2 regions of the Streptomyces sp. WMMC1477 genome follow, and region 1 is predicted to be linked to the other one. Evidence: riboswitches for the same ligand, from Rfam matches in the RefSeq annotation. Region 1 holds a riboswitch; the other holds the start of a gene.
The links. A riboswitch is a leader RNA that binds a small molecule or an ion and turns the genes downstream of it on or off. The one in region 1 is predicted to bind cobalamin.

Region 1 (14,995 bases):
AGGCCCCCACGGCGAACGGCGCGGTCTGGCCGAGGGTCGGCAGCCCCGCGTAGCCGGTCAGGACGGTGACGCTGACGGCGAGCAGCCCCAGCGCGAGGGCGTAGCCGACGAGGGAGACGGCGTAGGCGTCCAGCGTCAGCGGCAGGACGGCGAGGACGCCGAGGAGCCCCAGGGAGGGCAGCGCGCGGCGCAGGGGCGCCGGGGCGGAGAGGGCGAGCGGGGTCGTCGGGCGGGCGGGGGACGGCCCCGTCCCGCTCCGGCCACCGTCGGCCGCCTTCCTCCGCCCGGGCCACAGCCGCCCGGCCCCGAGCCGCTCCGTCATCAGGCCCTCGGGCAGGTGCCGCCGCCACCGGGCGAGGAGGCCGGGGCCGCCGCGTTCCGGGCCGGACGGGGGCGCCGACCGCGGCTCCAGGGTCAGCCGGGAGCGCAGGATCAGCACCGCCGCCATCGCGGCGAACAGCAGGTAGGGCGCCCAGTCCGGGGCGAGTGACACCCCGAGCGTCTGCACCTCGCCGACGGCGAGGGCGGCCAGGAGCGTGGCCCACAGCGAGCGCAGCCCGCCCAGCACCACGACGACGAGCGAGAGCATGAGCACCGTCTCGGCGGCGCCCGGCCCGGGACCGATGATCGGCGCGCCGAGCACCCCCGCGGCACCGGCGAGCGCGCCGGCCACGGCGAGCACGCCGGTATGGACGGCCCGGGGGCTGAAGCCGGTGGCCGCGAGCATCTGCGGGTCGTCCGCCGCGGCCCGGACGGCCGCACCGGCCCGAGTGCGGGTCAGTGCCCAGGTCCCGGCCCCGGCGAGCACGACGGCCATGACGATGAACCCGAGCCGGTAGGCCGGGTAGCGGTGGCCGAGGAGGGAGACGGAGGCGTCCAGGGCCTCGGGAACGCGTACCGGCATCTCGTCCGCGCCGAAGAACTCGACGAGCAGGTTGCCGCCGATCAGCGCGAGGCCGAACGTCAGCAGCGCCTCGGCGAGGTGGCCGCGCCGGGCGAGCGGAGCGGTGGCCGCCGACAACAGGGCTCCCGCCAGGCAGGCGGCGGTCGTCCCGGCGGCGAGGCCGAGGAGGAAGCCGCCCCAGGTGCCGTCGCCGAAGTGGGCGCCGGTGTAGGCGCCGACCGCGTACAGCGTCCCGTGGGCGAGGTTCAGCACCCCGGCCGTGCCGAAGGCCAGGCTCAGGCCGGCGGCGACGACGAACAGCAGGAGCCCGTAGGCCACGCCGTCCACCGCCGGCACGAGCTGGGCGTCCAGGACGTCCACGTCAGCCGCCGAGCGTCGCCAGGTCCTGGACCATGACGTTGGCCAGCTGCTCGCCGTCCGGCCGGACCTCGCGCAGGTACCACTTCTGCACCGGGGCGTGGGTGTCCTGGTTGAACTCCCACGGGCCGCGGGGGCTGTCGATCTGCCCGAGCGCTCCGATGGCCTTGTTGATGGTCTCGGGGGTGACGTCGCCGTCCTTGTCGGCCTTGGCGATGGCCTTGTCGAGCACGGCGGCGGCGTCGTAGGAGGCCATGGCGAAGGTGGTGGGCGGCGCGTCGTGCTGGGCGGTCCAGTCGGCGACGAACTTCCGGTTGGCGTCGTTGTCCAGGTCGGCCGCGTAGTTGAGGACGGAGTAGATGCCCTCGGCCGCCTTGCCCTGGGCGGGCAGGACGCTGCCCTCGGTCAGGAACCCGGCGGCGTAGAGCGGCACGTCGGCGATGTCCGACGTGGCGTACTGCTTGACGAAGTCGATGGCGGCCTTGCCGGCGTAGAAGCAGTAGACGGCCTCGGCGTCCGACGCGGCGATGTCGGCGAAGTAGGGGGTGAAGTTGGTGGTGGTCGGGAAGGGGGTCCAGGTGGTCTTCCCGTCGGAGTTGGCCAGTTCACCCCCGGCCTTGTCGAACGCGTCGGTGAAGCCGCGCAGTTCGTCGTGGCCGCCCTGGTAGTCGGGGCCGATGGCGTAGACGGGCCCGTCGGTCTCGCTCGCCACGTACTCCGCGATGGCCTTGCCCGGCTCGTCGGAGAAGTAGCTCGTGTGCCAGACGTAGTCGACGTTCTCGACGGTGGGCCGGGCGTTGGAGCCGATGAAGGGTATGCGCGCCTGGTCCACCAGCGGCAGGACGGCGTTCACCGAGCCGCCGCCGACGACGCCGGTGAGGACGTCGACCTTGTCCTTCTTGACCAGCTTGGTGGCGGCGGGGAGCGCGGTGGGCGGTCCGTCACCCTCGTCGGCCACCACGAGGTCGATCGCGTGGCCGCCCAGCTTGCCGCCGTGGGTGTCCAGGTACAGCTGGAAGCCGTCCCGCATGTCGGTGCCGACGGTCTTGTAGGTGCCGGAGAGGGAGACCAGCAGCCCGACCTTGACCGTGTCGCCGCCGGTGTCGCCGCTGTCGCTGCTGCATCCGGTGGCGGCGGTCAGGGCGAGGACCAGCGCCGCCGCCGCGGCGGTGCGGGTTCTGGCGCGGTGGGCTGTGCGGGCGGTCGAGGACATGGGGAGGCTCCAGGTGCGTGTTCGGGGGATCATTTCCGCTGGGGCTGCTGGGGGGTGGCGGGCTGACGCGGGGAGGGTCAGGAGGCGGGCTGCCGGCCTCCGTTCCGGATCGCGGGGGACAGGGCGTCGCCGACCTGGTTGATCAGTTCCGCCATCCGGTAGCTGACCTCGCCGATGTCCGCGTCGCGGGTGGTGGTCACGAGGAGGGAGGCCCCGCTGGAGACGGCCATGGAGAACATGTAGCCGCCCTCCATCGCGGTCAGACTGTGCTCCACCGGGTCGGTGCGCATGACCTGGGCGGCTCCCGAGAGCAGGTTGACGAGGCCGGACGCGATGGCGGCGAGCCGGTCGGCGTCGTCGCGCTCGACACCGGTGAACGCCAGGGCCAGGCCGTCGACGGACACGGCGATCGCCTGGGTGACCTCCGGGAGGTGCCGGGCGAAGTCACCCAGGATCCAGTTCAGGTCGGCGGTGGACGTGGTCATCTGGGAGCTCCGTTGGAGTGGTCGTCGGTGCCGGAACGGATGGACTCCGCGCCGGTGGGTCGCTGGCGGCGGCTGGTGCTGCGGTTGATCCCCTGGGTGTAGGCCGCCAGGACGTCGGAGATCTGGCGCGAGTCGCGCTGCCGCGGAGCCGGTTTGGCCGGGCGTGGGGCAGCGGCGGGGCGCAGGGGGGTGTCGTCGCCCCGGCGGCCCGGTCCGGGCCGGTCCGGCGCGCCGCGCCGCTGTCGCACGGGCAGTCCGGCGGCGCTGTAGCGGGCCACGCGCTGCGCCTCGGGTTCGGGTCCGGGGCTGCGCCGGGCCCCGCCGGGCCCGTGCCCGGTGGCCGGGGTGTCCGTGCCGCCGGTGGTGCGCCCCGCGGGCTCGCCCCGCAGCCCCGCGCCGGGCACCTCGCCCGTCGTCCCCGCGCGGGGATCGTCACGCGTCGTCCCCCTGCCGGACGCGTCCCCGGCGCCGACCGCGGCCACCGCCACGGCGGCCCGCTCGTCGGTCGTCTCCCGGCGGGCGCTGGCGGTGAACGGCTGCAGGGCCGCGTCGCCGAGCGCCGCCTCCTTCGCGGAGACGTCGGCGAGCACCCCGGGCGGCAGGGTGACCTCGGCGATCGTGCCCGGCCCGGCGGAGTCCCGCAGTTCGACGGAGATACCGTGGCGGGCCGCCAGCCGGGCGACGACGTGCAGGCCCATGGACCGGACGTCGCCGAGATCGCTCGGCGGCTCGGTCAGGACCGCGTTGAGCCGGGCGCGCCGGTCGGCGTTGATGCCCACGCCCTCGTCGACGACCTGCAGGACGGCCCGGTCCCACAGCCGCCAGACCGCCACGCCGACCCGCTTGTCCGGCGGGGAGTACCGGGTGGCGTTGTCCAGCAGCTCCGCGAGGATGTGGGCGACGTCGTGCACGACGCGGGCGGCGATACCGATGCCGGGTTCGACGATGCCCAGTTCGACGCGGTCGAAGCGCTCGATCTGCTGCGCGGCGGCGACGACCACGGTGGAGCAGGGCACGTCGTCGACGCGGACCCGTCCGTGGCCGTAACCGCCGAGCACCAGCAGGTTGTTGGTGTTGCGCTCCATGCGCACGGCGAGGTGGTCGAGGGCGAAGAGCGCCTTCATCCGCTCGGGGTCGGCCTCGTCGCGCTGGACGGCGTCCAGTTCGCCGACCATGACGCTGGTGAGCTGGGCGCCCCGGCGGGCGACGCCGACGAGCGTCTCGGCGAACTTCTCGTGGAACAGCGCCTGTCGGGCCGCCAGCCGCACCGCCTCGTAGTGGACGGCGTTGAAGGCCTCGCCCACCTCGCCGATCTCGTCCCTGCCGGTCGTGGTGACGGGACGGCCGGAGGCCATCGCCATCTCCTCGGGGCTCGCCCCGCTGAGGGCCCCCGGCTGGGAGAGCTCGGTCACCACCTTCGGCAGGCGCACGTGGGCGACGTCGTGGGCGGCGTTGCGCAGGTCCCGCAGCCGGCGGATCATCAGGCGTCCCGACCGGACGGCGATGAGCACGACCGCAACGAGCGTGAGCAGCACCAGGCCGACCTGTGCGACGGCCCACCAGGCGAGCACGTCCCGGGAGTCGACGACGTCCTGGTGGACGTCGAACCCCACCCGCTGCTCGATGGAGCGCAGCAGCTCGATCCGCTCGGCGGTGGCCGTCCGCCAGGCGTCGCCGGGGATGTCGACCCCCTGCCCCGGCTCGGCCCGTCCGGCCCGGTCCTCCAGGCCGCGGGCGGCCAGCGTTTCGGGGCCGGAGAGGGTGGACTCGAACCAGGTGCGCCACTCCTGCTTGCCGATGTCGAACAGCACGCGGACGGAGTCGGCGTAGCCGAGCCGGGTGGCCTCGAAGGACCGCTTGGACGCCGGGGTGAAGCCGCCGCTGGACATCGCCCGTAGAACGACGACCTGCTGCCGGGCCAGGTGTTCTCCCGCGCGGGAGAGGGATGCGGCGGCCCTGATGTGGTCGGCGGTGGTCGCGGACACACCGTCGGACAGGGCGATGCCGTCCCGGAAGTCGATGAGGTCGGCGACGGCGATCCGGTAGCCGAAGGCGAGGGAGGAGAGCGCGCTGTTCCCGGAGCGGGCCTGGGCCCGCAGCGAGGCGAGGTGCCCCAGGGAGCTCTCGACCCGCCGGAGCGCGCTCTGGGCCTTCCCCGGCACGGAGGACAGGTCGGCGCTGCGGGCGCGGAAGTCGCGGACGGCGGCGTCGGTCTCGCCGGCGTGCTCGGCGAAGTCGCTGGCCTCGCTCTCGCCGGCCACCAGTGCCGTCGCGGCGGTGCGTTCGTCCTGCAGCCGGTGCGTCAGTCTGGCCGCGGAACCGGCGACCTCGGCCATCGTGGTGAGCCGGTGCGCCTGGATGGTCTGGTTGGTCGCCGGCACCAGGCCGAGCACGGCGAAGGCCAGTGCCACGGCCAGTGGGATGGAGACGAGGAGTACGAGGCGGCGGCTGATCGTCACGTCGCGGCCCCCTCGCGAGGAGCCCGGGTCCTGGTCAGTAACACGCGTGAACGCCTAGCTGTGTTGGGGGATGGAGGGTGGAGTGGCACAGCGTTGCGGGGGCAGTCGGCACCTCGGGTAGCGGTACGTGACTTTGCGCCACAACACTTTGCAACAAACCGCTGGTGAATGTCCAAACTGAGGCTGTGAACGAAACTTCTCAGACCCGTTGGAGCAGCTCTGGTCAGTGCGCGGGGACGGAAACCGACGGGGCGCCATAACCGCAGGGGTCGGGAATTCTCAGTCGCCATGGACGCGTTCACCCGGCCGCCGGACCTTCACAGCACCCACACACACGTCCGCGGTCCCGTATGCCATTCACGTGTTGCAGTTCTCCTCACTGGAGGTGCGGTGAAACGCACCGCGCGAACACCAGGGGCCGGTACCGGGCGGGGAAGTGCGCGAGCACGGGCCGGTGATCCCGGCGGTGGTCCGCGCGGAACGCTCCGCACGTGGACGGTCCCCGTCACCGGCCGAGGCCGGCGCGCCGTCGAAAACAACCGCACCTTAACGCCCGTGCGAACTCGCACGCCATGCCGCCCCGGGCGACGGGGGTGTGCCAGTGGTGTATGCCTCTGGCGTGACGGACGTCCGGCCGGTGCCGCGTCCCGCGAACCGGCCGGACGACGGGGCGGGGGTCAGGCCTGTGCCGGCGGTCTCGGCCCGGCGAGCGCGGCGGACAGCGCGGCGAGCTCCTCGGCCGTCCGCGGTCCCGCGTCGGCCTCGCTCAACAGCCCCCGTTCGCGCAGCAGTCGGGTCGTCGCGATCCCCCACGGCAGCCGTAGCCCCGCCTCCGTCAGCAGCTCGGTGCGGCCCAGCGTCCCGGGTGCGGGTCCGGTGCGCACCCCGGACGGGGTGAGCAGCGCGGCGTCGTCGGCCCAGCGCAGGGCGAGGTCGACGTCGTGGGTGGCCATCACGACCGTGGTGCCGCCCGAGCGGAGCCCGTCCAGCGTGGCCAGCAGCCGCTCCTGGCCGTCCGGGTCGAGCCCCGCCGTCGGCTCGTCCAGGATGAGGACGCGGGGCCGCATGGCGACGGCACCGGCGATCGCGGTTCGCTTGCGCTGGCCGTAGGAGAGCAGGTGGGTGGGCCGGTCGGCCAGGCCCGCGATGTCCAGCGCCGCCAGGGCCTCGTCGACCCGCGCGCGCACCTCCGCGTCGGGCAGGCCCAGGTTGAGCGGGCCGAAGGACACGTCCTGGGCGACGGAGGCGGCGAAGAGCTGGTCGTCCGGATCCTGGACGACCAGCTGGACGGTCGTGCGCAGCCGCAGCAGCCCCTTGCGGTCGTACGTCACCGCCCGCCCCTGGAGGGTCAGTTCGCCGTCGCGCGGGCGGAGCCCGCCGCTGAGCAGCCGCATCAGCGTGGTCTTCCCGCTGCCGTTGCGGCCGAGCAGCGCGAGCGCCCGCCCCTCCCGCACCGCGAAGTCGAGCCCGCTGAGGACGGTCGGGCCGTCCTCGTAGGCGAAGGACGCGCCCCGCAGGGCGACGAGGACGGCCTCGGTCATGGCAGGAACCCTTTCAGGACGAGCGTGACGGCGACGACCCCGGCGAGCAGCAGCACGCTCGCGGCGACGAACGGGACGGAGACACGGGCCTCGGGCACCAGCACGCGCAGCGTGCCGTCGTACCCGCGTCCGGCGAGCCCGCTCTGGAGCCGCGCCGCCCGGTCGAAGGCGCGGACGAACGCGGTGGCGCCGAGCCCGGCCAGCGACCGCCACTCGGCCGCCCGGGTGGTGTGCCCGAGCCGCGCGGCCTGCGCCTGCCGGATCCGGCGCACCGCGTCCAGCAGCAGGAAACTCATGCGGTACGTCACCAGGGCGACGTCGACGACCGGCGTGGGCACCCCGGCCCGCACCAGCCGGGGCAGCAGGTCCGACATGGGCGTGGTGAACGCCACCAGCAGCACCCCGAGCGAGGCGGCCGAGGTCCGCAGCAGCAGCTCGCCCGCCCGTACCGCGCCGCCCTCGGCGGGGGCGAGGAACCCGCCGGGCCCTCCGACCTCGACGAGGAGCGTGAGCGCGCCCGTGACGCAGAAGCCCAGCGGCACCCGGTAGGCCCGCCACAGCCGCCCGCCCGGCACCCCCGCCGGCCCGAGCAGCACGGCCAGGGCCGTCAGCAGCACCAGGGCGGCGCCGGGCCAGGGCGGCAGGGAGACGGCCGTGGCGGTCAGCCCCAGCCCGAGCACGGCCTTGTCGACCGGGTGGCGGCGGCGCCAGCGGCTGCTGTGCGCCGCCGCGTCGATCGGCAGCACGCCGGTCAGCCCTGCCCGGCGGCAGGCTCGCCGGTACCGGCCGTACGGGCTGCAGCGGCGGTGCGTTCCCGTTCGGCGCCCTGACGGCGCCCGCGCCGCAGGCCGAAGTAGTAGGCGAGGAAGCCCGCGCCCAGCGCCGCCTGGAGGGAGAACAGCGCCGACTCGACCTCACCGGAGGGGGGCTCGTACAGCGGGGAGAACCAGGGCTCGTAGTCCGGGTCGATCTCGGTGATCGTCGTCTCGGCCTCGCCGTCGGCGCCGGTGAACGGCTCCTCCTTGTGGTCGCCCAGGCCGAGGGCCAGCGGCAGCACCGCGAGGGCCACGACGACGAGCAGCAGCAGGCTGTTGGTCTTCGCGTTCCGGCTCATCGGGCCACCGTCCCCTGCTCGGCGTCGTCGGCGTTCCCCGGCTTCGCGCGGCCGCCGGACAGCAGCACACCGAGCCGGGTCAGTTCGCCCTTGCTCGACTGCACCAGCAGCCGCATGACGAGCACCGTGAGGAGCCCCTCGCTGACGGCCAGCGGAAGCTGGGTGACGGCGAAGATGCCGCCGAACTTGCCGAGCGCGCCCAGGAAGCCGCTGCCCGGGTCGGGGAACGCGAGCGCGAGCTGCACGCTGGTGACGCAGTAGGTCGAGAGGTCGGCGACGAACGCTCCGCAGAACACGGCGCCCATCAACGGCACGTCGTAGCGCCGCAGCAGCCGGTACGCGGCGTACCCCGTCCACGGCCCGACGACGGCCATCGAGAAGACGTTCGCGCCGAGCGTGGTCAGGCCGCCGTGGGCCAGCAGGAGCGCCTGGAAGAGCAGCGTGATGGTGCCCAGGACCGCCATGACGGGCGGCCGGAACAGGATGGCGCCCAGCCCCGTGCCGGTGGGGTGGGAGCAGCTCCCCGTCACCGAGGGGAGCTTGAGCGCGGACAGGACGAACGTGAAGGCCCCGGAGGCCCCCAGGAGCAGGGTGCTCTCCGGATGCTCCCTGACCTCACGGGTCAGTGCCCGGACTCCGTGGACGACGAACGGCGCGGCCGCGACACTCCAGGCGACGGCGTGCACCGGAGGAAGAAAACCCTCGGCTATGTGCATGGCTCGGCAGACCCTCTCCAGCACCTCGTGGATGGACGACGTGCCTCGGCCGGTCTCCTGGCTCACGGGTCTTACCGCCCGCACTCCGCCTTCCCGGGTCCGAGGACCCAGTGGCTGCCCGCAGGGGGCCGGAGCCGGACTTCCCGATCACAGTGGCGAGGGCCGCACCGGTTTCGCACCGGATTTCCCGTTCACCAAGGCGTGGTGACAGTAGTCGGCTGGAACAGGCCGTGACAAGCCATGCCCGGGGGCGCGCGGGCGCTCGCCCCGGGCGCACGCCACACCCGGTCACCTGCGCCATCGTGTTCCCCGTGGCCACCGCGGCCCCCTCGTCCTCCCGAACGGCCGGGCCTTTTCGGTCATGTGGCGCTCACCACGTGACCGCCCCGTCCGCCGGAACCGTCCTCGGCCTTGAGCGAACCGGTCTGGAGGTCCGCGGCGCGCGGTGCTTGGGTGGCGGTATGGAGATCCTGGTGCTGGGCGGAACGGCGTGGCTGGGCCGGGACGTCGCACGAGAGGCGCTGGCCCGCGGCCACCGGGTGACGTGCCTGGCACGCGGTGAGAGCGGGGAGGTCGCGCGGGGCGCGACGCTGGTGCCCGCCGACCGCCGCGACCCCTCGGCGTACGCGCCGCTCCTCGACCGCACCTGGGACGCCGTCGTCGAGGTGTCCTGGCAGCCGCTGTTCGTCCGCCGGGCGCTCGCCGCCCTGGGGGCACGGGCCCGGCACTGGACGTACGTCTCCTCCGTCAACGCCTACGCCTCCCACGCGCGGCCGGACGCCGACGAGTCGGCGCCCCTCCTGCCGCCGACCGACCGGGACGCGGCCGACCGTTCGGTGTACGGCCAGGCGAAGGTGGCCTGCGAACGGGCCTGCCGCGCGGCCGTGGGCGAGCGCCTCCTGATCGCCCGCGCCGGGCTCATCGGCGGCCCCGGCGACGGCAGCGGACGCAGCGGCTACTGGGTGGCCCGGGCGGCCCGCGACCCCCGGGGTCCGCTGCTGGTCCCCGACGAACCGGGGCTGCCGACCCAGGTGGTGGACGTCCGCGACCTCACCGCGTGGCTGCTCGACTCCGCGGAGCGGGGCGGCGTGGGCGTCTTCGACGCCGTCGGCCCGGTCGTGCCGCTGGAGGAGTGGATCCGGCTCTCCCGCGCCGTCGGCGGACACACCGGGCCGGTGGCCGCCGTCGAGTCCGCGCGCCTGCTCGCGCACGGCGTGGCCGAGTACCTGGGCCCGGGGTCGCTGCCGATGTGGCTCGTCAAGCCGGGCTGGGAGGGCTGGTCCGCCCGCAGCGGCGCCGCCGCCCGGGCCGCGGGCCTGCGGCACCGCCCCCGCGCGGAGCTGCTGGCCGACACCCTGCGCTGGGAACGCGCGCAGGGCCTGGACCGGCCCCGGCGTGCGGGGTTGAGCGCGGAGCGCGAGCGCGAGCTCCTCGCCGCCCTCGCCTGAGGGCGGGCTCGCACGGCCGCGTGCGCGCGGGCTCAGCGGACGAGCGTGTCGGAGAGCGCGGAGAGCACCGGGCCCGCTCCCGCCCCCAGGATCACGGACCCGGCGGCCGCCGCGACGGCGGTGCCCGCCGCCCCGCGGTCCGGCCGCACACCGGCCGCCGTCACGCCGTCCGCGTCACCGTCCGTGCCACCGTCCGCGGCGCCGTCCGCGTTTCCGGCTCCTTCCCGGTCGGCGTCCGCGCCCGGGGACAGCGCCGGTGCGATCCAGCGCAGGTAGTAGAAGAGGCTGGCGAGCGTGTTGACGGCGGCGGCGACGACGAGCCAGCCCAGGCCGCCGTCCCAGGTGGCGGAGAAGACGGTCAGCTTGCCCGTGAACACGGCGGTCGGCGGGGTGCCGACCAGCCCCAGGAGGCACATGGTGAGGGCGGCGGCGAGCCAGGGCCGGCGGTGCCCGAGGCCGCGGTAGGCGGCGAGGGTCCGCAGGCGGGGCAGCGCGGCGGCCACGGCGAAGGCCCCCAGGTTGGTGACGGCGTACGCGGCGAGGTAGAGCAGGAGCGCGCGCAGGGCGCCGGGGCGTGCGGCGACGGCGACGGCCATGAGCAGGTAACCGGCCTGGGCGACGGTGGAGTAGCCGAGCAGCCGCAGCGGGTCGGTCTGGGGGAAGGCCGCGAGATTGCCCAGGGTCATGGTCGCCACCGCCAGCACGGCGAGCAGCGGCCGCCAGTCCAGGGTGTGTTCGGGCAGGAGGGTCACGACCCGGTACAGGGCGAGCAGGCCGCCGACCTTGGGCACGGTGGTGAGGAACGCGGCGGCCGGGACCGTGGCCCCCGCCGCCGCGTCCGGGACCCAGAAGTGGACGGGGACGGCGCCGGCCTTGAACAGCGGTCCGGACAGCAGCGCCACCGTCCCCACCGCCAGAGCGGCCGTGGGGGCGTCGGCGAGCCCCTCGGCCAGCGCCGCGTAGTCGGTGGCTCCGCCGAGCCCGTAGAGGAGGGCTGCGCCCAACATCATGGTGATGCCCAGCAGGACGCCGAGGAGGTAGAGCTTCAGGGCGGCCTCGGCCCCGCGCGGGTCCCGGGCCCAGCCGGCGAGCGCGTAGAGGGGGAGGGAGGCGAGCAGGTAGGCGACGGCGAGGAGCAGCAGGTCGGAGGCGCCCGCGAGGAGGACGGCGCCGAGCGAGCCGAGCAGGACGAGGGCGCCGAACTCGGCCTCGCGCCGGTCGCCGCGCACCCGGCCGCCGGCCAGCGCGAGGACGGCGAGCGCGGCCGCGGGGACGATGACGCGGGCGGCGTCGGTGGCGCCGTCGAGGGCGTAGGTGCCGGCGTAGACGGTGCGGTCGTCCCCGGGCGCCAGGACGACGGCGGCGGTCAGGGACGCGGCGAGCGCGGCGGCGGCGAGGGCGCTGGCGATCCACTGCCGGCGGCGGGGCAGGAACGAGCCGGTGAGGAGCGTGGCGACGGCTCCGGCCAGCAGGAGGATCTCGGGGGCGAGGGCGAGGGGGTCCTTGTGCATCGCGGCGTCACCGGGCGAGGAGGTCGACGGCCGTGCGGGCGGCGGGCTCGACGGTGTCCAGCAGTGCGCGCGGCAGGACGCCGACGAGCAGGGACAGGCCGAGCAGCGGTGCGACGGCGGACAGTTCGGCCGGGCGCAGGTCGGCGTCGACGGGCCGGGGCTCGCGTCGCGGCCCGAGGAACACCCGGTGCAGGGCCCACAGGAGCAGGCCGGCGGTGACGAGGATGCCCAGGAGGGCGAGCGCGGTGGCCACGGGGGCGGGGCCGAGGCTCCCGGCGAAGATCTGGAACTCGGCGACGAATCCGCTGAAGCCCGGCAGGCCCAGGCTTGCGAAGGCGGCGACGGCGGTGAGCGCGGCGAAGCGGGGCATGGCTCCGGCCAGTCCGCCCCAGGCGCCCATGTCGTAGGTGCCGCCGCGGTCCCACAGCACCCCGGACAGCAGGAACAGCGCCCCGGTGACGAGCCCGTGGCTGACCATCAGGACGACGGCCCCCGTGACGGCGGTGGTGCGGGCCTGCTCGTCCGCCCCGGAGAGCAGTCCGGCGGCGCCGAGGGCGAGCAGGATGTACCCCATGTGGTTGACGCTGGTGTAGGCGACCATCCGTTTGAAACCGCTCTGGGCCAGGGCGACCAGGGCGCCGTAGAGGGCGGACACGACGCCGGCGACGACGAGGACGAGGGCCCAGTCCCGCCAGGGGCCCGGCAGGATCGGCATGGCGATCCGCACGAAGCCGTAGGTCCCCATCTTCAGCAGGACGGCGGCCAGGACGGCCGAGCCGGCGGCGGGGGCGTCGGTGTGGGCCGGGGGCAGCCAGGTGTGGAAGGGGAAGACGGGGGTCTTGACGGCCAGGCCCACCACGATCGCGGCCAGGACGAGCGTGCCGGCGGCCCCGCTCTCCAGCGGCGGGGCCGCGGTCAGTTCGGCGATGTCGAAGGTGTGCGGGTCGGAGGCGGCGTACAGACCGATGAAGCCGAGCAGCAGGGCGAGCGAGCCGAGGAAGGTGTAGAGGAAGAAGACGAGTGCCGAGCGGGCGGCCCGGCTGCCGTGTCCCCAGCCCGCGATGACGAGGTACATGCCGACGATGGACAGGTCGAAGAAGAGGAAGAATAGGATCAGGTCGAGCGCGGCGAACAGGCCCAGGCAGGTCGTCTCCAGGGCGAGGAAGAGCGCGGCGAAGCGGCGGAGGGCGCGCTGCCCGGACAGCGAGTGGACGGCGCAGGCGAGGAAGACGACGGTGGTGAGCGCGAGGAGCGGCAGGGACAGTCCGTCCACGCCGACGTGGTAGCCCGCGCCCGCGCTGGGCATCCAGGGCCGGTCGGTCTCGTGGTCGGGGCCGGGGCCGTCGTACGTCACCCACAGGGCCGCGACCAGCGCCAGCTCGATCGCCGAGACCGCGACCCACACCGCCCGCACGGCCGCCTCGGGCAGCGCACGCCAGGCCAGCAGGAGCGCGGCGGCGGCCAGCGGGAGGAAGACGGTCAGCGAGAGCATGCTCACCTCAGCAGCAGGAGCAGGAGGACGGCGGCGGCCAGCAGGGTGAGGGCCTGGGCGTAGTAGTGGTGGAGCTGCCCGGTCTGCGGGCGGCGGGCCAGTTCACCCAGCCGCCGGGTGCCGTCGGCCACGCCCTGGACGAGCCGGTCCACCCCGGACCGGTCGACGGCCCAGGCCCAGGCGGCCAGGCGCCGCACGGCCCCTGCGGCTCCCAGGGCGGCTCGGTGCAGCACGGCGTCGTCGAAGCGGGCGAGGGCGTGGGCCGCGGTGAGCGTGGGCCGCACGGCGAGCGCGTGGGCCGCCGTCCCCAGGTGCAGCCAGGCCCGCGCCCACCCGGGCTCCGGCAGCCGGGCCGCGAACACGGCGGCGAGCAGGGCCGCGACCAGGGCGAGCACGGCCGTGCCCAGCACGAGGGCGGGGCCGGCGGAGGGCTCGCCGGACACTCCGAGGGACCGCTTCAGCTCCCCGGCCAGCGGTGGCAGGGCAAGGGCCCCGAGCACGGCGGCGCCGAGGGCGAGGAGCGCCAGGGGCGCGCCCCGCGTGAGACCTGGTCCGGGCTCGCGGGCGGGGGCGCCGGTCGGGGCGGGCCGCAGCAGCAGCCCGAGTGCCTTGCCCGCGTAGAGCGCGGACAGCGTGACGGCCGCCAGCGTCACCCCGTACAGGGCGGGCGCGTCGACGGCGGCGAGGATCTCGTCCTTGGTGGCCCACAGCGACAGCGGCGGCACACCGGCCAGGGCGAGCGCCCCCACGACGAAGGGGAGGCCGGCCGGCCACGGGCGCCGGGCGGCGCCGCGCAGGGCGCTGAGGGTGTCGGTCCCCCGGGTGGCCAGCCAGTGGCCGGCGGCCAGGAACAGCAGCGCCTTGACGGCGGCGTGGGCGGCGAAGTGGGCGGTGCCGCCGGCGAGGCCCCCGGCGCCGGCGGCCAGGACGACGAAGCCCAGCTGGGCGGCGGTGGAGGCGGCCAGCAGCTGCTTGAGCTCCGGCTGGGCGAGCGCGACCGCGCCCAGGGCCAGCGCGGTGAGCGCGCCGCCCCAGGCGGCGGCCGTCGTCGCCCAGCCCGCGGCCTCCAGCAGCGGGCGCAGGCGCAGCAGGAGGTAGCCGCCCATCGCCACCATGGCCGCCGAGTGCAGCAGCGCGCTGACCGGGCTTGGGCCGAGCATCGCCTTCGACAGCCAGAAGGAGAAGGGGAGCTGGGCGGCCTTGCCGAAGGCGGCCGCGAGCACCCCCACGGCCGCCAGGTGCAGCCACGGGCGGTCCAGGGCGGCCAGGGCGTCGAGGGAGAGCGGCTCGGGTGCTCCGGCCGCCGCGGCGAGGGCGGCGCCGGCCGCCAGGTACAGCCCGAGGTCCCCGGCGCGGGTGGTGAGGAAGGCGGTCGTCCCGGCCGCGACGGCCTCGTTCGCGCGCCAGCGGAAGGCGATCAGGGCGTAGGAGGTGGCGCCCATGACCTCCCAGGCCAGCAGGAGCGCGGTGAGGGTCGTGGCCGTGGCGGTGACCAGGACGGCGGCGACGAACAGCAGCATCAGCCCGAAGAAGCGCGGCCGTTCGGCGCGGACGTCGGCCGCGGCGAAGACGAGCACGAGCAGGCCGACCGCCGCCACGGTCACGATCACCACCGCCGAGAGACCGTCGACGGCCAGGGCCAGCGGCCCGCCCGCCACGAAGCCCGTCCGCGCCGTGGGGCGGGTGAGGGCGGCGGCGACCGCCAGCGCGAGCGTGACCGCAGCGACGGCCACGGCGAGCGCGGGCGCGGTACGG
Region 2 (14,995 bases), 3.7 Mb from region 1:
TGGTGGTCAGGGCGGGCAGCAGCTTGACGACCTCGCTCTCGGGGCCGGAGGTCTCCACCAGCAGGCCCAGGTCGAAGCAGCGCCGGGCGATCTTGCCGGCGACGGCCTTGTCGGCCATCTCCATGCCCCACACCAGGCCGCGGCCGCGGTACTCCACGACGGCGTCCGGGTGCTCGGCGGCGATCTCGCGCAGGGCGGCCTCGACCTGCTCGCCGCGGGCCAGGGTCTGCTTCTCCATCTGGCCGTCGGCCCAGTAGGTCTCCAGGGCGGCGGTGGCCGTGACGAAGGCGGGGTTGTTGCCGCGGAACGTGCCGTTGTGCTCGCCCGGCTCCCAGACGTCCAGCTCCGGCTTGAACAGCGTCAGGGACATGGGCAGTCCGTAGCCGCTGATCGACTTCGAGACGGTGACGATGTCCGGGGTGATGCCCGCCTCCTCGAAGGAGAAGAAGGCACCGGTGCGGCCGCAGCCCATCTGGATGTCGTCGACGATGAGCAGCATGTCGTGCCGCTCGCACAGGTCGGCCAGGGCGCGCAGCCACTCCGGGCGGGCGACGTTGATGCCGCCCTCGCCCTGGACCGTCTCGACGATCACGGCGGCGGGCTTGTTCAGACCGGAGCCGGAGTCCTCCAGCAGCCGCTCGAACCAGATGAAGTCCGGCGTCTGCCCGTCGAGGTAGGCGTCGAACGGCATCGGGGTGCCGTGCACCAGCGGGATGCCGGCCCCGGCGCGCTTGAAGGCGTTGCCGGTCACGGCCAGCGAGCCCAGCGACATGCCGTGGAAAGCGTTGGTGAAGGAGACGATCGACTCGCGGCCCTTGACCTTCCGGGCCAGCTTCAGCGCGGCCTCGACGGCGTTGGTGCCCGTCGGACCGGGGAACATGACCTTGTAGGGCAGGTCACGCGGGCGCAGGATGACGTTCTGGAACGTCTCCAGGAAGGCGCGCTTGGCGACGGTGGACATGTCCAGGCCGTGGGTGACGCCGTCGCGCTCCAGGTAGTCGATCAGGGCGCGTTTGAGCACCGGGTTGTTGTGCCCGTAGTTGAGCGACCCGGCGCCGGCGAAGAAGTCGAGGTACGTATGGCCGTCCTCGTCGTACATGTGACTGCCCTGGGCACGGTCGAAGATCGTGGGCCAGCCACGGCAGTAGCCACGCACCTCCGACTCCAGGGTCTCGAAGACGCTCAGGTCCGGCTGGGTGATGGTCACGGAAGGCTCCTGGGAGTGAGTCGTGAAGGGAGGGAAGTCTGTGGTCGGGGGGTAACCGGCGGTCGGCCGGGCCGGCGGTCCGGGAGGCCGTACGGCCCACGTCCGGACCGGCTCGTGCCGGGGCGGTTCGCACCGGGCCGAAGGGCGCCGGGACGGGCCGCGCGACGGCCGGGCACCGGGTTCAGCCGAGTGCGCCGACGAGCGTGCGCACCGGGCCGATGCGGTACAGCACCTCGGGCTCGTGCTCGTCGCCCGGGAAGACGGCGCCGTCGAACAGCACCTCGCGGTGCAGCTCGGCGCCGTGGCGCTCGGCGAAGGAGGTGAACAGCCGGTTGGAGGGTGCGTTGTCGGGGGTGACCGTCGTCTCGATCCGGTCGGCGCCCAGGTCTTCCGACACCCGTGCGGTCAGTCCGTCCAGCATGGCACCGGCGAGCCCCCGGCCCCGCTGGCTGTGATCCACCGCCACCTGCCAGATCAGCAGCGTCTGCGGTGACTGCGGGCGGATGTAGCCGGTGATGAAGCCGACCGGTTCGCCGTCCCCGTCGCGCGCCACCACGGAGGTGGCGGCGAAGTCGCGGCACCACAGGAGGTAGCTGTACGAGGAGTTCAGGTCGAGCACCTGGGAGTCGCGGGCGATGCGCCAGATGGCCGCGCCGTCGTCGACCCTTGGCGTGTCGAGCTTCAGCCCCTCGGGCATTTCGAGAAATTCGCTTCGGGCACTTGCATGGTCAGCTTGTGCGGGGGTCATGTCGATTCAATTTACCCAGGAAAAAGTCAGATTGCATCGCGGCGCGGGGTTACGCGGAGCCCGATGATGTGTTATCGCGCGCGGGCGCGCCTGTGCTCACAGGTAGGGGTAAAATGACTGGTCATGTCGGACATGCGGGTACAGAATCCAGGCGATGTGGAGTCTGTCACAGGTGCATAACGACCGAGGCTCCTGTCCGAATCACGGGCGCCTGTGGTCACTGGAAAAGAAGATGGTTTGACCTGGGGAAAACCGGGCAGAAGAGGACGGGCGGCTACGCAGTGCAGTGAATTCGGGATGTATTCGATCTCACTGATTCCGTGATCGTAGCGCATCCGGTGAATTCCTCGGCCGGCTTTCCCGGAGACCGTGCCGCCGCCCTCCCCGTGAGGCCCTCGTGCCGGCCCGGGCGGTCCTCGTACAGTGCGGTCATGGACGCGAGCGCGGTGCTGCACATCACGGGACGGATACTGGCGGGCCCGGAGGACGTACGGGACGAGCTGTGGGTGGTGGACGGCCGCGTCACCTACGAGCGCCCGCGCGGGCTTCGGGACGCGGTCACGGTGCGCGGCTGGGCGCTGCCGGGCCTCGTCGACGCACACTGCCACGTCGGCCTGGACGCCCACGGCGCCGTCGACGAGGTCACCAGCGAGAAGCAGGCGCTCACCGACCGGGAGGCCGGCACCCTCCTGATCAGGGACGCCGGCTCCGCGGCGGACACCCGCTGGATCGACGACCGCGAGGACCTGCCGAAGATCATCCGCGCTGGGCGGCACATCGCCCGCACCCGCCGGTACATCCGCAACTACGCCCACGAGGTCGAGCCCGAGGACCTCGTCGCCTATGTGCGCCGGGAGGCTCGGCGAGGTGACGGCTGGGTCAAGCTCGTCGGGGACTGGATCGACCGCGACGCGGGCGACCTCTCCGCCTGCTGGCCCCGGGAGGCCGTCCACGCGGCCATCGCCGCCGCCCACGAGGAGGGCGCCCGCGTCACGGCGCACTGCTTCGCCGAGGATTCCCTGCGCGACCTCGCCGACGCGGGGATCGACTGCGTCGAGCACGCCACCGGGCTGACGGAGGAGACGATCCCGCTCTTCGCGGAACGCGGCATCGCCATCGTCCCCACCCTCGTCAACATCGCCACCTTCCCGCACCTCGCGGACGGCGGGGAGAAGAAGTTCCCGCGCTGGTCCGACCACATGCGGCGGCTGCACGCCCGCCGCTACGACACCGTGCGCTCCGCCTACGACGCCGGCATCCCGGTCTTCGTGGGGACGGACGCCGGGGGCTCGCTGGCCCACGGTCTGGTGGCCGAGGAGGTCGCCGAGCTCGTGAAGGCGGGCATCCCGCCGCTGTCCGCCCTGTCCGCCACCACGTGGGGTGCCAGAGCCTGGCTGGGCCGCCCCGCGCTGGGCGAGGGCGATCCGGCCGACCTCGTCGTCTACGACAGCGATCCCCGGGCCGACGTCCGGGTGCTGGCCGCACCGCGGCGCGTGGTCCTGCGGGGGCGCGTGGTGCAGTGACACACGGCCGGCCCGCTCGCACGTTCGGTGACGCCACGTCCGGGTGAAGCAGGGGTGGAAGCCGGACGGGCGGCGCCTCCCGCGTCAACCATGGCGGGGTCCCCGTCACCGGCGCGAGCGATGTCCCCGCATGGGCCGCGCCCGTGGCACCGCACCATCCGTGGGGGTTCCCTGCCGTGAAGAAGTCCGTCCTCAGCCTGTTCGCCGCCGCCGCCCTGACCGGCGCGGCGCTGCCCGCGCACGCCACCGGCGGCGACGAGCCCGCCGACCGGGAGGGAGCCGCCAGGGCCGCGGTGCTCCGCGCCCAGCTCGACGTGTCGCTGCTGGACAGCACCGTCGACGTACCGCTGAGGACCACGCTCAACGACGTGAGCGTCTCGGGCGCGGACACCGGGCCCGAGACGGCCGCGAAGACGGCGCTCACCGCCGAGCTCGCCGGGGTGGGCGGTGGTGAGCCGGTCAGCCTGCTGCGCGCCGGGGCCGCGGACGCCCGCGCCGAGGTCACGGCGGACCGGGCCGGCGCCGAGGCCACCCTCGCCCGGGCGCGGCTGCACGTCCCCGGGCTGCCGCTGCTGTCGGTGATCGAGCTGGAGGCGGTCTCCGCCTCGGTCGTCTGCGCGGTCGGCGGGGCGGCCACGGCCGAGGTCAACGTGCCGGGATCGGTCCGGGTCCTGGGAAAGCGGGTCGCCCTGAGCGCCGGAGGACCCACCGCCGTCTCGGTGCCGGGCGTCGGCGAGGTGCGCCTGGAGCTGGCGCCCAGGGAGACGACGCGGCACAGCGCGGCGGCCGCGGCGCTCGAGCTCGCGGTCTCCGTCGATCCGCTGAACCTCGGCGTCGCCGGGGTCGACGGCCGGGTGCGGGTCGCCGACGTGAGCTGCCGTACGCCCGTGACGGAGGAGCGACCCGCCGACGAGCCGCAGGAGCCGGCCGAGACCTCGGAGCCGGCGGGCGCTGAGCCGGACGAGGCGGAACCGGAGAGCACGGTTCCGCAGGGCCGGACGGACGCCGAGGTGCGCGCCCCGAAGACCGGGCCGGGTCTGGCGGCCACCGGCGCCGACTCCGGCACGCCCTATCTGCTCGGCGGCGCGGCCGGGCTGCTCACCCTGGGCGCGGCCCTCGTCCTCCTGCGCCGCCGTCGCGGCTGACCCGGAGGCGGCAGGACGCGGTTCCGGCGGCGGACGCGGCCCGGGCCGCGGCGGCGGACGCGGCCCGGTGCCGGGCCGCTCCACCCGTGGCAGGCGGTCAGCGCACTCCCACCGCGGCGAGGGCCCGCACCAGGGCGTCCGTCGTGACCCGGTCGCGCACGGCGAGCCGCAGCCAGGACGGTCCCAGCCCGGGGAAGGTGTCGCCCCGCCGCAGGGCGAAGCCGACGTCCCGCAGCCGGTTCCGGACCTCGCTCGCCCGCGGATGGCTGACCAGCACGAACGGTGCCATCGGGGACGGCGTGGCCTGGCCGATCTCCGCGAACCGGGCCAGCGCCTCCACCAGGTGGGCCCGGTCGGCCGCGAACACGCCGGCCGCCGCCTCGGCCTCCGCCCGTGCCTGCTGGGTGCAGCACGCCTCGGCCGCGGCCAGGGCCGGGGTGCTGACCGGCCACAGCGGCTGCCGCGCGGCCAGCGCCTCGATCAGAGCGGGCTCCGCCAGCACATAGCCGATGCGCAGCCCGGCGAGCCCCCAGGTCTTCGTCAGGCTGCGCAGCACCACGACGGACCCGGGCAAGCCGGCCAGCCCCGGGACCAGGGACTCGCGCTCGCCCGGGACGGCGTCCATGAACGCCTCGTCCACCACCAGCGTCCGCCCGGGGCGGGCCAGGGCCCGAAGCGTCGCGGCCGGGTGGAGCACGGACGTCGGGTTGGTCGGATTGCCGACGACGACGAGGTCGGCCGCGTCCGGCACGGCGGCCGGGTCCAGCCGGAAACCCTCGGCCGCGTCCAGCAGCACGCGCGTCACCCGGTGGCCGGCGTCCCGCAGGGCCGCCTCCGGCTCGGTGAACTGCGGGTGGACGACGACGGGGCGGCTGGCCCGCACGGCCCTGGCCAGCAGCACGAACGCCTCGGCGGCGCCCGCGGTGAGCAGCACGCACTCCTCCGGCACGCCGTGGTGGCCGGCCACGGCGCGCCGCGCGGCGCGCCCGTCGGGATAGGCGGCCAGGGTGTCGAGGGAGGCGGCGATGCGGGCCTTCAGCCAGTCCGGTGGGGTGCCGGTACGGACGTTGACGGCCAGGTCCGTGAGGGTGGCCGCCGCGCCGCGGACCTCGGCGTCGCCGTGGTGGCGCAGGTCGGGCCCGTCCTCCTCCGCCGTCACGTCCGCCGGCGGCGCCGGGCGCGCAGTGGGCGTTGAGGGTGTCGAGGGCGTCGGGGGTGCTGGCACGGCCCTACCCCTCCTCGCCGGCGGGGGAGGAGACGGTGGCATGGGCGCAGCAGTCGCACCCGGTCCGGGCCTGGCAGGCCAGGGCCTCGCGGTAGCGCTGCCACACCAGCTCCGCCACCTCCGGAGCCCCGCCCACGACGTCCGCCACCCGCACGTCCGTCTCCGGGTACACGCCCGACCAGCCCTCGGCCTGGAGCGCCATGCGTCGCGTCAGCTCGTCCGGGAACAGGGACCAGGGCAGGACGACGACCCGCCGTGCGCCCAGCGCCCGGCAGCGCTCCAGCCCGGAGGCGACGTCCGGCGCGGCGACGGAGACGAAGCCGGTCTCCACGCCGGCGAACCCCCGGCCCTCCCACAGCAGCCGGGCCACGCGGTGCACCTCGGCGTTGTCCTCGGCGCGGCCGGAGCCGCGGCCGACGAGCAGCACCGTCGTGGCGGCCCGGTCGGCCGGCGTCCGCGCGCCCCCGCCCAGAGCCTCGTCCACCCGGCGCTCCAGCGCGTCCAGCACGAGGGGGTGCGCACCCAGCGGACGGCCGGTGACCACCTCCAGGTCCGGCTGGGCTGCGACGACGCGGGACGGGCCCTGCGGGAGCCCGCCCGCGGCGTGGGCGCCGTCGGCGTCCGTGGTCAGCGGCACGGTGACCAGCCGCCGCACCCCGCGGGCGGCCAGAGCGGAGACGGCGTCCTCCGGTGAGGGGACGGTGTGCCCGGTGAAGCCGAGGGCGACCGGGGCGCCGGTCCCGCCGTCGCCGAGGGCGTGGACGAAGGACCGGACGGCCTCGGCCCCCGCCTCGTCACGGATACCAGGGCTGAGGGCGAGCAGGGCTGGCGCGGTGGTCACGGGTGCTCCTGTGGGTGATGCTGGCGGGGACGGCCGGTCAGCGGGCACGACGTTGTGCGACGGCGCAAGTGACCCTAGAGCCACCGGCCTCCGGCGTGGATTTCAGTTTGGCAACGACCAGTTCCGCGTCCGGCCCCGCGCTGAGCAGGGCGGCCGCCTCGGCGACGCTCGGTGTTCCGACGGCGCGCGCGGCCGCCGGTGCGGGATGCGGCACCGGCACGGCGGCCAACTCCGCGGCGCCGTAAGCCCGCAGGGGAACCCCCAGCCGTTGCGCCGCCCGCCTCAGCCCCGGCTCGTGCGCCTTCCCCGCCACGGTCGCCAACTCGGCGACCGCGTCCGGTGGAAGACCGGCCGAGGCCAGCGACGCGGCGATCACCGAGAGTACCTCCTCGGCGCCGGCGCCGCGCCGCGCGCCCAGGCCGACGCTCACCCGGTCGGTGGGGTCCATGCCGCGCAACCCTCCACGAACCGCTGTGCCAGGGCCGGTTCGGCCGCCCAGTGCACATGCAGGTAGGACGCGTGCACGTTCCCGGACACGAAGCCCTCGACCCGCCGCTCGGGCCGCACCAGGCCCCAGGCGGGACGCCCGCCCGCACCCGGCTCGGTCGTCGTGCGGTGGAACTCGTGCCCCCGCACCCGCGTACCCGCCTGCGCCAGGACGCTGTCCCCGACGGCGACCGCCTCCCGGTAGCCCAGCGTCAGCCGGCCCGTCATCCGGGCCGACACGTCCAGCACCCCGCACATCGGCAGCCCGTCCAGCTCGCGGCCCAGGTAGAGCAGACCGGCGCACTCGGCGGCCACCGGGCCCGTGAACCGCGCCACGGCCTCCCGCAGCCGCTCGTTCGCCGACAGCTCCGGCCCGTACACCTCCGGGAAGCCGCCGCCGATCACCACCCCGGACGTCCCCTCGGGCAGCCGCTCGTCGCGCAGCGGATCGAACGGCACGACCTCGGCGCCGGCCGCCCGCAGCAGCTCGGCGTGTTCCGTGTAGGCGAACGTGAAGGCGGCCCCGCCGGCCACGGCCACCACCGGCCGCCGCGCGGAGGGGCGTTCGGCCGGCGGTCGCCACGCCGACTCGGCCAGCGGCGGGGCGCTGCGGGCCAGCGCGAGCACCGCGTCGAGGTCCACGCCCGTGCGCACCTGGGCGGCCAGCGCCGAGGCCGCGTCCACGGCGTCCGACCGGCGCTCGGCCACCGGCACGAGACCCAGATGCCGGGACGGGGCGCTGACCTGGGGCTTGCGCAGCAGCGCGCCGAGCACCGGCACGCCGGACTCCGCCAACGCCTCGCGCAGCAGTTTCTCGTGCCGGACGGAGCCCACCTTGTTCAGGATCACCCCGGCCAGCCGCACCTCCGGGTCCCAGGACGCGAAGCCGTGCACCAGCGCCGCCACCGAACGCGACTGCGCGGAGGCGTCCACCACGAGCACCACCGGGGCCCGCAGCAGCTTCGCCACCTGGGCCGTCGACCCGGTCTCACCCAGCCCGCTCGCCCCGTCGAACAGGCCCATGACACCCTCGACGACGGCGAGTTCGGCACCGGCCGCGCCGTGCAGGAACAGCGGGGCGATCCGCTCGGGACCGCACAGGTACGGGTCCAGGTTCCGGCCGGGGCGCCCGGTGACGAGCGCGTGGTAGCCCGGGTCGATGTAGTCCGGGCCCACCTTGTGCCCGGAGACGGCCAGGCCGCGTTCGGCGAAGGCCGCCATCAGCCCGGTGGCGACGGTGGTCTTTCCGCTGCCGGAGGCCGGCGCGGCCAGGACGACCCGGGGGATGTGCGTCATGCGATCACCACTCGATGCCCCGCTGGCCCTTCTGGCCCGCGTCCATCGGGTGCTTGACCTTCCCCATCTCGGTGACGAGGTCGGCCGCGTCCAGCAGCTGCTGCGGCGCGTTGCGGCCGGTCACGACGACGTGCTGGGTGCCCGGACGCTCCCGGAGCACCCCGACGACCTCCTCGACGTCGATCCAGCCCCAGTGCATCGGATAGGCGAACTCGTCGAGCACGTAGAGCCGGTACGTCTCGGCCGCCAGGTCGCGCCTGACCTGCTCCCAGCCCTCCCGGGCCGCCTCCTCGCTGCTGGCCATGTCCCGCTGCACCCAGGACCAGCCCTCGCCCATCTTGTGCCAGGCGACGGTGCCGCCCTCGCCCGAGGCGCCCAGCACCTTCAGCGCCCGCTCCTCGCCGACCTTCCACTTCGCCGACTTGACGAACTGGAACACCCCCACCGGCCAGCCCTGGTTCCACGCCCGCAGCGCGAGCCCGAACGCGGCGGTCGACTTCCCCTTGCCCGGGCCCGTGTGGACCATCACCAGCGGACGGTTGCGCCGCTGACGTGTCGTCAACCCGTCGTCCGGCACCACGCTCGGCTGTCCCTGCGGCATTACGCGACCCTCCGTACGTCCTTGACCAGCGCGGACACGGTGTCCGCGCGCAACTCCTCCAGCGTCACCGCGGGCGCCGCCAGATCCCGGGCCAGCTCCCCGGCCAGGCCCAGCCGCACCGGGCCCGTCTCGCAGTCCACGACGACGGAGGCCGTGCCCTCCGCCGCGAGCAGCCGGGCCGCCCGCCGGGCCCGCGCCACCGGTTCCACGCCGCCCGTCGCCCGCCCGTCGGTGACGGCGACCAGCAGCGGACGCCGCGAGGGGTCCCGCAGCCGCTCGACGCGCAGCACCTCACGGGCCGTCAGCAGGCCCGAGGCCAGCGGGGTGCGGCCACCGGTCGGGAGCGACTCCAGCCGGGCCGCCGCCGTGTCCACGGACGACGTCGGCGGCAGGACGACCTCGGCATCCCCGCGCCGGAACGTCACCAGGCCCACCTTGTCGCGGCGCTGGTAGGCGTCCAGCAGCAGCGACAGCACGGCCCCCTTGACGGCGCCCATCCGCCGCCGGGCCGCCATCGACCCCGAGGCGTCCACGACGAACAGCACCAGGTTCGACTCCCGGCCCTCGCGCACCGCCTCGCGCAGATCGTCCCGCCGGACCAGCAGTCCGGGGCCGCCGCGGCCCCGGGAGCGCTGGTGCGGGGCGGCGGCCTGCACCGTCGCGGCGAGGTGCAGCTTGCCCAGCGCACCCCGCGGGCGGCGGGCCCCGGTGGTGCGCCCCTGAGCGGTGCGGGCCCGGGAACGGCGTCCGGCCGCGCCCTCGCCGACCCCGGGCACATACAGCGTCCGGGTCCGGAACGGCTCCGCGGCCGGGGCCGGGGCCCGCTCTCCCGGGGCGCCCTGCCGGGGCAGGGCGGGCTCGCTCTCCGGCGCCTCGGAGCCGGGGGCGTCCGAGGCCTCCGGTGCGCCGGGCGGCGGCGTCTCCTCGTGGCCCTGTTGCGGCGGGCGTCCGCCCGGGCCGCCGCCGTCGGGTCCGCCGTCGGGTCCGTCCGGCCCACCGCCGTCCGGTCCGTCAACGGGGCCCTCGCCGTCGGGGCCGCCGTCCGGGTCCGGGTCCGGGTCGGTGTCGCCGTCGTCGCTGCCGCCGTTGGCCTCCAGCGTCTCGTCGAGCTTGTCCTCGTCCAGGCCGGGGGCGTCGAACGGGTTGCGGCGCCTGCGGTGGGGCAGGGCCAGCAGAGCCGCCTGCCGCACGTCCTCCTCCAGCACCTCGGCCCGGCCGGCCCACGCGGCCAGGGCCGTCGCCGTGCGCGCCATGACGATGTCGGCACGCATCCCGTCCACCTCGAAGGCGGCGCAGGTGGCGGCGATCTGGCGCAGGGCCGCGTCGCCGAGCCGCACCTCGGGCAGCAGGGCGCGGGCGGCGGCGATGCGCTCCCTCAGCTCCGCCTCCTCGGCCGTCCAGCGCGCGGCGAAGCCCTCCGGGTCCGCGTCGAAGGCCAGCCGCCGGCGCACGACCTCGACCCGCTCGTCCGTCTCCCGGGAGGCCGCGACCTCCACCGTCAGGCCGAAGCGGTCCAGCAACTGCGGGCGCAGCTCGCCCTCTTCCGGGTTCATCGTGCCCACGAGCAGGAACCGCGAGGCGTGCCGGACGGAGACGCCCTCCCGCTCGACGTAGGAGGCGCCCATGGCGGCCGCGTCCAGCAACAGATCCACCAGGTGGTCGTGCAGGAGGTTGACCTCGTCCACGTAGAGCACGCCGCGGTGGGCGTCGGCCAGCAGTCCCGGCTCGAACGCCTTCACCCCCTCGGCCAGCGCCCGCTCGATGTCCAGGGCGCCCACCAGACGGTCCTCCGAGGCGCCGACGGGCAGCTCGACCATGCGCGCCGCCCGCGCCTCGCCGGGGCCCGCCTCGTGCGGACCGTCGGGGCACCGCGGGTCGGGCGCGGCCGGGGCGCAGGAGAACCGGCACCCCGGCACGACGTCCAGCTTCGGCATGAGTGCGGCGAGGGCGCGCACCGCCGTGGACTTGGCGGTGCCCTTCTCGCCCCGCACGAGCACGCCGCCGATCGCCGGGGACACGGCGTTGAGCAGCAGTCCGAGCCGCAGATCGGCCATGCCCACGATGGCGGTGAACGGGTAGGGCGTGCTCATGCGTGGTCTCCTTCCTGGTGGGCCGGTGCTCCCGGCGGTACGAACGGCAGGCCCGCCGGGACCCCGTCCTCGATGAGCCGGAGCAGCGCCGCCGTGTCGGCGTGCTCCTCGATCAGATCGCCGAGCCGGTCGAGCTGTTCCTCGCGCAGCGCGGCGAAGGCGGTGTCCGGTGCCGGGACGAACGCCCGCCCGGTGTCCCGAGCGACGCGGCGCAGGAAGGCCCGGCGGAAGGCGTCGCTCTCCAGCGAGCCGTGCCAGTGTGTGCCCCACACGGCGCCCACGCGGCAGCCGTCCAGGAAGGGCTCCCCGCCCAGCACCTCGGCGAGCCCGTGGTGGATCTCGTAGCCCTCCACCTCCTCGCCGAGCGCTTTGCCCGTGGGGCGGGCGAGGGTCTTCTCCCGCGCGAAGCGCACCCGCACCGGCAGCAGCCCGAGCCCGTCGACGACACCGGCGTGCGACTCGACCTCGTCCTCGATGCGCTCGCCGAGCAGTTGGAAGCCACCGCACAGGCCGAGGACGGGACGCCCCTCGGCGGCCCGCCGGGCCAGCGCGTCGGCCAGCCCGCGCCGGTGCAGCCAGCGCAGCGCCCCCACGGTCCCCCGGGTGCCGGGGACGACGACGAGGTCGGCGTCGGCCAACTCCTCGGGCCGGTCGCTGAACCGCACGACGACGCCGGGCTCGGCGGCCAGCGCGTCGATGTCGGTGAAGTTGGACATCAGCGGAACGGGCAGGACCGACACCCGCAGGACGTCCGCGCCGTACGGCGGTGCGGTGGCCGCCTCGCGCACGGTGCCGCGCAGGGAGATCCGCAGCCCGTCCTCCTCGTCGATGCCCAGCCCGTGCCGGTGGGGCAGCACCCCGAGGGTGGGCCGCCCGGTCAGGCGGTGCAGCATGTCGAGGCCCGGCTCCAGCAGGGAGACGTCCCCGCGGAACTTGTTGACGACGTACCCGGACAACAGCGCCTGGTCCTCCGGGGACAGCAGGGCCGTCGTCCCGAAGAAGGAGGCGAACACGCCGCCCCGGTCGATGTCGCCGACCACCACGACGGGGATCCGGGCCGCGCGGGCCAGCGCCATGTTGACGATGTCGGTGCGGCGCAGGTTGATCTCGGCCGGGCTGCCCGCGCCCTCGCAGATGACCGCGTCGTGCGTGCGGCGCAGCTCGGCCAGGCAGTCGGTCACCGTGTCCAGCAGTCCCGCGGCGCGGTCGCGGTGGTATCCGCGGGCACTCAACTCCCCGACCGGTTTGCCCAGCAGCACGACCTGGCTCGTCCGGTCGGACCCGGGCTTGAGCAGCACCGGGTTCATCAGCGCGCTCGGCTCGACCCGGGCGGCGGCGGCCTGCATGGCCTGCGCGCGGCCGATCTCGGCGCCCTCCCGCGTCACGAAGGAGTTGAGCGACATGTTCTGCGCCTTGAACGGGGCGACTCTCACGCCCTGCCGGGCCAGCCACCGGCAGATGCCCGCCGTCACCACGCTCTTGCCGGCGTCGGAGGTCGTCCCCGCGACGAGCAGCGCACCACCGGGCTCACCGGCTGCCATGCGTCCTCCTCGATCGGTGGGCGCGGACGGCGCTCCGTCCGGCCGCTCCCGCGGCGGCGGTGACCACCAGCGCCGCCAGTCCCACGCGCCGGGACAGCCGCACGGCGCGTTCCACGTCGGCCACCGTCACCGCGCGTCCGGCCGCCCCGCCCAGCACCGGACGGTGCTCGACGCGTCCGCCGTAGGACAGGGTGCCGCCCAGCCGCACCCCGAGGGCCCCCGCGAACGCGGCTTCCACCGGACCCGCGTTGGGCGAGGGGTGCCGGCCCGCGTCGGCTCGCCAGGCCGCCCGTGCCCCGGCGGAGTCGGGCCCCAGCAGCACCGCGAGTGCCGCCGTCAGCCGCGAACCCGGCCAGCCCGCGACGTCGTCGAGGCGGGCGGCGGCCCAACCGAACCGCCGGTAGCGCGGGGAGCGGTGACCGACCATCGCGTCCAGCGTGTTGACGGCGCGGAAGGCCGCCAGCCCGGGGACGCCCGCCAGGGCCCCCCACACCAGGGCGCCCACGACCGCGTCCGAGGTGTTCTCGGCGACCGACTCGACGACGGCCCGGGCGATGCCGTCGGCGTCCAGGGCCTGCGGGTCGCGACCGCACAGGTGCGGCAGCCGCTCCCGGGCGCGCTCGACGTCGCCTTCCGCCAGCGCGCCGGCGACGGCCCGCGCCTCCCGGCCGAGTGAGGTCCCGCCGAGCACCGCCCACGTGGCGGTCCCGGCCAGGGTGACGCGCAGCGCCCGGCGTGCGGGGGTGGGCAGGCGGTCCAGCGTGCTTCCGAGCGCCGCGGCGGTGGCGGTCACGCCGCCCACGCACAGCGCGGTGTGCGCGGCGCCGGCCGCGCGGTGGTCGCGCCACAGGGCGTGTTCGAGACGGGCCGCGGTGCGGCCGAAGGCGGCGACGGGATGGGCACGGCGCGGATCGCCGGCCAGTGCGTCCCCGAGGAAGCCGAGTACGACTCCGGTTGCGGTCAGGCCCATGGCGTCGTCAACCCGCCACGGGCACCTGTCCGACGGGTGGGGCGGCCGGGTCAGGGGGCATGGCGGTGCCGGGCATGGCGTGTGTCCTCACTCAGGGTCCGCGCCCTGGCTCGACGTGACCGGCGACGAGAGTCTCCTGGCTCCCGGATCAACACGTCCCCCGGCCTTCCAGCCCGCGAGGGGCCGTGACGTCGGGTGGGGGAGTGCTCCCCGGTGACAGTGGCGGGACCGCGCCGGATTCGCACCGGCTTCCTCTTCCTGCCGCCGTTGTGGCAACGCGAAGTCCACCACGCCCCGCATATGCCGTCAACTCGGCCTTGACCTGCGGCGCGCGAGTGTGAGCAGGCCCACGGGGACCCCGAGCACAGCGCCGAGGGGCACGGGCGCGGTCCCGTGCCCCTCGGTCAGATGGGAAGCCGGGTCGGACGGGCGCACCGGCCCGTCCGTCGTTCGTCGTTGACGCCTCGCGTCCGGGCGTCACGGCGTCTGCCACCGTGCACACGTCTCCGGCCGCATGACGATGCGGCAGACGGCGTCGTGCGCCTGCCGGGCCGGAACGGGCCTCAGGCGGCGATGATGTAGATCCCGTACGCCACGGCCGCGGCGCAGAGCGCGTAGGCGGCGTAGGCGCCCACACGGGCCGGGGCGCTGACACCGCCGTCCGCCTTGCGGGCGGAGCCGCCGACGATGCCGAGGGTGAAGACGCCCACGAGGGCGACGGTCGCCAGCAGGCTGACGCCGAAGACCTGGCCGAGTGCTGCCCAGTCGATGTTCATCACGCTGTCCTTGGGAGTCCTGGGTCATGGGGGGGGGCCGCGGGGAGCGGCGGTGGGCCGGGGCGGAGCCCCGGCCCGGGGGCGGCGTCAGACGGCGCCGGCGGTGGGACGTCCGGCCGGGGCGGAGCCGTCCTGCTCCTCCTCGCCGGAGGCCGGGCGCTGCACGCCGACCGGCGGCGGACTCACGGCCCGGACGGCGGTGGTGACCACGCCGGAGGCGTCGTCCTCGCCGGCGGCGGACTCGTCGTCGTTGACGTTGGTGTGGTCGACGACCTCACGGCGGGAGGCGGCCCAGATCACGGCCATCGCGGCCACGAAGAGGACGGCGACGGTGGTGATGCCCCAGTCGCCCTGCTCGGCGAGCAGTGTGGCGAGGGCGGCGACCGCACCGGCGGCCGGGAGCGTCAGACCCCAGGCGGCGAACATGCGGTACGCGGTGTTCCAGCGCACCACACCGCCCTTGCGGCCGTATCCCGAACCCATGACGGAGCCGGAGGCGACCTGGGTGGTGGAGAGGGAGAAGCCGAGGTGCGAGGAGGCCAGGAT

Region 2: it holds a riboswitch for cobalamin, as region 1 does, so the genes downstream of both, O7609_RS02535 (cobalamin biosynthesis protein) here and O7609_RS18715 (energy-coupling factor ABC transporter permease) in region 1, are expected to answer to the same signal.

Annotation. Positions count from the first base shown of each region.
Region 1 is NZ_JAPZBD010000003.1:4,163,321-4,178,315, reverse strand. It holds gene O7609_RS18750 (ABC transporter permease) at 1-1,264, opposite strand, end outside; gene O7609_RS18745 (ABC transporter substrate-binding protein) at 1,266-2,474, opposite strand; gene O7609_RS18740 (roadblock/LC7 domain-containing protein) at 2,552-2,959, opposite strand; gene O7609_RS18735 (sensor histidine kinase) at 2,956-5,418, opposite strand; gene O7609_RS18730 (ATP-binding cassette domain-containing protein) at 6,096-6,959, opposite strand; gene cbiQ (cobalt ECF transporter T component CbiQ) at 6,956-7,705, opposite strand; gene O7609_RS18720 (energy-coupling factor ABC transporter substrate-binding protein) at 7,711-8,073, opposite strand; gene O7609_RS18715 (energy-coupling factor ABC transporter permease) at 8,070-8,789, opposite strand; cobalamin riboswitch at 8,820-9,003, opposite strand; gene O7609_RS18710 (NAD-dependent epimerase/dehydratase family protein) at 9,251-10,237, shown strand; gene O7609_RS18705 (NADH-quinone oxidoreductase subunit N) at 10,270-11,748, opposite strand; gene O7609_RS18700 (complex I subunit 4 family protein) at 11,756-13,240, opposite strand; gene O7609_RS18695 (proton-conducting transporter transmembrane domain-containing protein) at 13,243-14,995, opposite strand, start outside.
Region 2 is NZ_JAPZBD010000003.1:457,614-472,608, reverse strand. It holds gene ectB (diaminobutyrate--2-oxoglutarate transaminase) at 1-1,207, opposite strand, end outside; gene ectA (diaminobutyrate acetyltransferase) at 1,389-1,904, opposite strand; gene O7609_RS02580 (amidohydrolase family protein) at 2,387-3,478, shown strand; gene O7609_RS02575 (SCO1860 family LAETG-anchored protein) at 3,655-4,623, shown strand; gene cobC (Rv2231c family pyridoxal phosphate-dependent protein CobC) at 4,721-5,782, opposite strand; gene O7609_RS02565 (sirohydrochlorin chelatase) at 5,853-6,689, opposite strand; gene O7609_RS02560 (cobalamin biosynthesis protein) at 6,727-7,137, opposite strand; gene O7609_RS02555 (cobyrinate a,c-diamide synthase) at 7,116-8,471, opposite strand; gene cobO (cob(I)yrinic acid a,c-diamide adenosyltransferase) at 8,476-9,072, opposite strand; gene O7609_RS02545 (putative cobaltochelatase) at 9,072-11,162, opposite strand; gene O7609_RS02540 (cobyric acid synthase) at 11,159-12,703, opposite strand; gene O7609_RS02535 (cobalamin biosynthesis protein) at 12,690-13,673, opposite strand; cobalamin riboswitch at 13,783-13,971, opposite strand; gene O7609_RS02530 (hypothetical protein) at 14,237-14,449, opposite strand; gene O7609_RS02525 (inorganic phosphate transporter) at 14,537-14,995, opposite strand, start outside.